Regions from separate parts of the Roseateles rivi genome, predicted to be linked through region 2. Evidence: predicted binding sites of a transcription regulator. Region 2 holds the regulator's gene; the other holds the start of a gene.

Region 1 (3,410 bases), on a different contig from region 2:
TGGTCGGGCAATTCCGGCATTTCGATCACAACACGGCGCATGCCTGGTTCTGCGGCCGGGAAGGGTTTGAGAACATCGAAGTTGCCCGCTTGAGCATGGAGGCCTCCCCCCAGCGTCAGGCAAAGGAGGGCGGCGGTTCGTGGCAGCGATTGGGGCATGTGGCGTGTGCAAGAAAGGTTCTGAAGCAAGAATGCCCCTTTGGCAGCATCAGCGCTGTCCGGTGAGTTGACGGTTGGCACGTAGCGCCAGCAGGGTGCATGCGCAGCCCGACAGCAGGTAGGCGCTGACCGCCCAAAGCCCGAAGTGCGAGGACAAACCCAGCGCCACAAGGGGGGCGAAGGCGGCGCCGATGAGCCAGGCCAAATCAGCCGTTAGCGCCGCACCACTGTAGCGGAAGTGGGGCAGAAAATTGCTGGTGACAGCCCCGGCAGCTTGCCCGTATGACAGTCCCATGAGCACAAAGCCAATCATGATGAAGGCGTTTTGCCCCACCGTGCCGCCACCCAGCAAGCTGGGCGTGATCAAGGCAAAGAGGGCAATCGCCACGGCCAGATAACCTAGCAAGGAACGTCGCCCGACTCGGTCAGCCAGCCAGCCGGAGACAGGCATGGCCGCAGCCGCCAAGAGCCCCCCAACCAGCTGCACGGCCAGAAATTGGCCCACGCTTTGCTCTGAGTAAAGGCTGATCCAGGACAGCGGAAAGACAGTGACAAGATGGAAAAGTGCGTAACTGGCCAGGGCGGCAAAGGCGCCAATGAAGATGTTATGACCCTGTTGGCGAACCAGGTCGGTGACTGCGCAGGGCTCCAGCTCATTGGCCTGGAGTTCGCGCTCGTATTCGTGTGTCACCACCAGACGCAGACGGGCAAACAAGGCCACGACGTTGAGTGCGAAAGCGGCAAAGAAGGGGTAGCGCCAGCCCCAGTCGAGGAAATCTTGCGCGTTGAGCTCGCGCCAGAGGTAGCCGAACAAGGCGCAGGCGATCAGGAAGCCGATGGGGGCGCCGAGTTGCCCCAACATGGCGTACCAACCGCGGCGATGCTCCGGGGCATTGAGTGCCAGCAGCGAGGGCAGCCCGTCCCAACTGCCACCCAGAGCGAGGCCTTGCCCGATGCGGCATGCGGCAAGCAAAACCACAGCCAACGCGCCCACCTCCTGGGTGCTGGGCAGAAGGGCCATGCTGACGGTGGAGCTGCCCAACAATATGAGCGCGACGGTGAGTTTGACCGAGCGCCCGAAGTGACGCTGCAGCTCCATGCTGGCCAAGGACCCCAAGGGGCGCACGATGAAGGCCAGCGAGAAGATGGCAAATGACCACAAAATGCCGTTGAGCTTCGAGAGGTCGGGGAAGAATAGCGCTGGGAACACCAGCACTGAGGCGATGCCGTAGACGAAGAAGTCGAAGTACTCCGACGCTCGGCCAATCACCACCCCGACGGCGATGTCACCGGGGGCCAAGTGACTGTTGTCAGGGGCTGAGTCCTTGGACGTCAGAGGGGAGGCAAGGGTGCTGGTGCTGCTCATGGTGCCTACCTGGGACAAAATGTCCTATCGTTGACATGGGTCAATCAAGTTACATTCCAGCAATCTGCGCAACTGGCGTTTTCCCGCGGCTCTGGAATACCCCGATGTCCCACCAATCCACTCCGTTAAGAGACCGAAGCCACTGGAGCCGATGGGCTCGACTGGCTGCGGCACTGCCACTGGCGATGATGCTCAGTGCTTGCAACACCGTCGTGATGAACCCGTCGGGCGACATTGCGGCACAGCAAGCCAAGCTGATTGTGGCTTCAACCTTGCTGATGCTGATCATCATCGTACCGGTGATTGCACTCACTTTGCTATTTGCTTGGCGCTATCGCCAGAGCAACAAGAATGCCACTTACTTGCCCGATTGGGACCATTCCACACGCTTGGAATTGGTGATTTGGGGTGCGCCACTGCTGATTATTTTGGCTTTGGGCGCGCTGACCTGGATCAGTACCCACAAACTGGACCCCTACCGCCCCCTGGAGCGCATTGAGCCGGGTCGCCCCTTGGCTGCTGACGTCAAGCCGCTGGTGGTTGAGGTGGTGGCGCTGGACTGGAAATGGCTGTTCGTCTATCCGGAGCAAGGTGTGGCGACGGTGAACGAACTGGCTGCTCCCGTTGATCGGCCTATCCAGTTCAAGATCACGGCCTCAACGGTGATGAACTCGTTCTATGTGCCAGCCCTGGCTGGGATGATTTACGCCATGCCGGGCATGCAAACCGAGCTCAATGCCGTGATCAATGAGCCTGGCGTTTACGAGGGCTTCTCCGCCAACTTCAGCGGTGACGGCTTCTCGCACATGCGCTTCAAGTTCCACGGACTGTCTGACGCTGAGTTCCAAAAATGGGTGCAGCGCAACCAAGCCGAAGGTCAGACCTTGGACCGCAGCAAGTACCTGGAACTGGAAAAGCCCTCAGCCCGCGTGCCCGTGAGCCGATATGCCACGGTAGAGAAGGGCCTGTTTGACGCCGTGCTCAATCAATGCGTGGACAGCCGACGCATGTGCATGGGCCAGATCATGGCCATCGATAAAGCTGGTGGCGCAGGTCGCGGTAGCGTGGAAGGTTTGACAGTCACGACTTGGCGAGAGGGTCGCCGTCTGGTGGTGTCTTCAGAATGCACTCCAGCAAACGCGGCCAGCTTTGTGGCGTTGCCCACACAGCCGCCTAGCACGGGCAACTGAGGCCCTGCAACGGCGACACCACCCGCATTGCGACCCGCAGGTCAGGATGCGAAACACACGTGGCGCCACGGCTCGAAATACCGGCCTGTGGCGCGTCAAGTTTTCGATTGAGCGAGGCTCAACATGAATGAATCACAAGGACTCAGCCAGCTGTTGCTGGGGCGCTTGAGCTGGGACGCGTTTCCCTTTCACGACCCGGTGATCCTGGTTACTTTCATTGCGGTGGTTTTGGGCGGCACCACCATGGTGGCCCTGATGACTCGCTACAGGGCCTGGGGGCCGCTGTGGCGCGACTGGATCACCAGCATCGACCACAAGAAGATCGGCATCATGTACATCGTGCTGGGCTTGGTGATGCTGCTGCGCGGCTTCGCCGATGCGCTGCTCATGCGCGCCCAGCAGGCCATCGCGTTTGGCGATCAGGCAGGCTTCTTGCCGCCGCACCACTACGACCAGATCTTCACGGCCCATGGCGTGATCATGATCTTCTTCGTGGCCATGCCCTTCATCACCGGGTTCATGAACTACCTGGTGCCGCTGCAAATCGGCGCACGTGATGTGGCTTTCCCCTTTCTGAATAACTTCAGCTTCTGGATGACCACCGGTGGCGCGGTGCTGATGATGGTGTCGTTGTTCGTGGGTGAGTTTGCGCGCACCGGCTGGCTGGCTTACCCGCCGCTGTCAGGCATTCTGGGT
Region 2 (3,410 bases):
AGTCTGGAAATAGCTGTTCATGCTGATGAGGTGACCCAGCTCGATGGATTCAAACTCCACACGACCTTGACACATCAAGGCCATGATCACGGCACGGCGCACCAGATCGTCACGCGACAAAGCCAAACCACGCTGCACCGGCAAACGCCCTTGGCGCACGGCATCGTAGTACTCGTCCAGTGTTTTGGCGTTTTGCGCGTATGCAGCACCCACGCGCGAGATGGAGGAAACGCCCAGACCAATCAGGTCACAGTCCGGTTGCGTGCTGTAACCCTGGAAGTTGCGATGCAAACGCCCTTGCCTCTTGGCCACAGCAAGCGGGTCTTGCGGCAGCGCAAAGTGGTCCATGCCGATATAGGTGTAGCCGTGACCCAAAAAGCCGCTCAATGCCTGCGACAGCATGCTGAGCTTGTCTCCTGCCGACGGCAAAGCGTGGTCTGCAATGCGACGCTGCGATTTGAAGCGTTGCGGCAAGTGCGCATAGCCATACAAGGCAATGCGATCCGGGCGCAAACCAGCAACCTGAGCGACCGTGCGCTGGAAGGACTCGGCGCTTTGCCGCGGCAAGCCGTAAATCAAGTCAACGTTGGTTGACTCAAAGCCCAAAGCCCGGGCCTCAGCCATCAACTGCGCCACGCTTTCGTAGGGCTGGATACGGTGGACGGCCTTTTGCACGTCAGGGTCGAAATCCTGAACCCCAAAGGACAGGCGATTGAAACCCAGCTGCCGCAGATGCGCCAAGCGCTCGTGGCTCACGGTGCGCGGGTCGACTTCGATAGAAATCTCAGCCCCAGGTGCAAGGCGGAAGTAGCGTGTCACGCTGGCCATGAGGCGGGTGAGGTCCGCATCGCTGAGGAAAGTCGGCGACCCACCGCCCAGATGCAACTGCGACACCGACGACAAACCGCGCCCCAGCGAGGCCTGCACCAAGGCCATTTCCTGATCCAAAACAGTCAGGTACTCCTCGCCCTTTTCGTGGTGCTTGGTAATAATCTTGTTGCAAGCACAGTAGTAGCACAGCGACTCGCAGAACGGCACGTGCACATAGAGCGACAGAGGTGCCACCGCGCCTGCGCCAGCACTACGCTGGGTTAGCGCTTGGATCAAATGCTCACTGGTGAAAGCCTCTACAAAACGATCAGCCGTAGGATAGGAGGTGTACCTGGGCCCCGAGACATCGAACCGACGCAGCAAGTCGGGTGAAATCGCCGGCAATTCACTGTCATGTTGAATACGCATGTGCGAACTGTGCCAACACGCGACTCCTCCCGGTTGATCTTCATCAATCTTGCCGTGGATGGTGAGGTAAACAATGCAGACGCAATGCTCTTGACATGATCCACTGCAAGTCAAGCCCTCCGTATCTCGGTCACAGGTCATTGTTTGACCGACCACAATCCACGCCATGAATTCCTGCCCCGGCTCTAGCAACACGGCTTTCAAAGTCGCTTGTTCGTCTTGCAATTTGCGTGAACTGTGTTTGCCTGTGGGGCTGACCCACAGTGATATTGAGCGTCTGGACCGTCTGGTGGCCACCCGCCGCAACGTCGCCCGGGGCGATACGCTGTTTCGCACCGGCGACAGCTTCCAGTCTCTGTACGCTGTGCGCACAGGTTTTTTCAAAACCTGCGTGTCGGCCGAGGACGGCCGCGATCAGGTCACAGGCTTTCAAATGGCTGGCGAACTGCTGGGGCTCGACGGCATTAGCAGCGACCGTCACGCTTGTGACGCCGTGGCCCTGGAAGACTCACAGGTGTGCGTCATTCCTTACGGACAACTCGAGGTGCTCTCGCGTGAGTTCACCGATTTACAGCACCAATTCCACAAGATCATGAGCCGCGAGATCGTGCGCGATCACGGCGTCATGCTGCTGCTGGGTTCAATGCGTGCTGAAGAGCGCCTGGCAGCGTTCCTGCTGAATTTGACTCAGCGCCTTCGCGCGCGCGGCTTCTCGGCGTCCAGCTTGGTGCTGCGCATGACGCGCGAGGAGATTGGCAGCTATCTTGGTCTGAAACTCGAAACGGTCAGCCGTACTTTCTCCAAATTCCAGGAAGACGGACTGCTCGAAGTCAAGCAGCGTCAGATTCGCATCGTTAGCCAAGACGGGCTCCAGGCCCTGCTCAACGGCGCGCCGGCCTACTGACATCGGCCCAAGCCCGCTCGCATTGCGGGAAGGCAAAGCTACAGCCCCTGCGACTTATCGCGGCCAAGCCCGAGAATGTCTCCCCTCGACAGGATCGGGGGTCACCATCAGCAACACGGTGATGGCACTGCACAGCGAAAACAGCAACCACAGGGCCATAAACGCCATGCTGTAGACGCCCGCTGGCGGCAAGAACTGCAAGGCACCGCCCCAGCCGTCAAGATTTGCAGGGTCCACCCAGCTGAAGATCAAACCCGTAGTGACGGCAGCCAGCATGAACGCCGGCCACAAGGTAAACATGGCATAACGCCCCAAGCGCGTACCCCCGTCAAGCAAAACGGAAGCCGACTTGTCTTCAGGCACAGCACTGGCTGGGTAGGCTTCGTCTACCCCGAGGCCACCTTCCGGAGTGGATGCAGGTGGCCTGTGCTGGTTCATGGCTGGCTGGCACCAGGACGGCTGGCGTCGGTGGCTGCGTGGTTGCGCGCCTTCATGGCGGGCTGAGCCGACACCTCATCGGCCCCTACCCTTGTGCCCTGCACAACGGGATCGGGGTAAACAATGGCCAAGCCTAAGGTCGCAAAGCCAGCCACCACCACGACGGCGGGCCCACCGACCACCAGCCACATCCAGCGCTCACGCCACCATGCGGTGGGGCGCGGACTGTTTTCTTGACTCATACGAAATCTCCCCTGAAACCACGCTCAACGTGGCAGAACAAATGTGGACTTTTCTTGCACCAAGCGTACGCCTTCTTGGGCCGTGTTGCTTGCGCAGCTGACATTGAATTCAATGGGGTGCGCACCGCTGCTGTGTTGCGCAGCCACTTCCGGAGGCACGCGCAGCGCCAGCGTAAACCACCGAGCCTCCGCACTCTTGAGCTCCAGCAGTCCCAGGTCAGGCGCTGGCGCCAGCGCGGGCAAACCTTGCGCCGCAATACGGCAATACTGGCTGCGCTCGGTCGCATTCATGACTTGCAAGCGGTAGACGTTCTCCACATAGCCGTCTTCCACCTGCCGAGCCAACGTGGCACGATCCCGCACAACGTCGACCTTGAAGGGCGAGCGCACCCAGAGGCTGACCATCAACCCGATGGTGATCAACACCAATGCTGCGCTGTACACCAACACCCTGGGCCGCAGCGTACGCTTGAGCAACTCAGCGCGCGACCAACCGTTTTCCATGCCGTTTTGGGTGTCGTAGCGAATCAGTCCTCGGGGGTACTGGAGCTTGTCCATGACGCTGTCGCACACATCGATGCAAGCCG

Evidence for each region. The regulator FNR, encoded in region 2, switches genes on or off when oxygen is low (the NO sensors DNR and NnrR bind a similar motif). The targets are predictions, from matches to a motif close to TTGATNNNNATCAA.
Region 1: a site for FNR is predicted at 1,555-1,568, ahead of cyoA (ubiquinol oxidase subunit II). Genes of this name have one in related genera too.

The regions. Positions count from the first base shown of each region.
Region 1 is NZ_JBIGHZ010000001.1:367,829-371,238, forward strand. Features, by position in the region: gene ACG0Z6_RS01690 (ecotin family protein) at 1-158, opposite strand, end outside; gene ACG0Z6_RS01695 (MFS transporter) at 208-1,524, opposite strand; gene cyoA (ubiquinol oxidase subunit II) at 1,629-2,714, shown strand; gene cyoB (cytochrome o ubiquinol oxidase subunit I) at 2,838-3,410, shown strand, end outside.
Region 2 is NZ_JBIGHZ010000005.1:434,643-438,052, forward strand. Features, by position in the region: gene hemN (oxygen-independent coproporphyrinogen III oxidase) at 1-1,215, opposite strand, end outside; gene fnr (fumarate/nitrate reduction transcriptional regulator Fnr) at 1,406-2,143, shown strand; gene ACG0Z6_RS14615 (hypothetical protein) at 2,198-2,506, opposite strand; gene ACG0Z6_RS14620 (hypothetical protein) at 2,578-2,823, opposite strand; gene ccoG (cytochrome c oxidase accessory protein CcoG) at 2,848-3,410, opposite strand, start outside.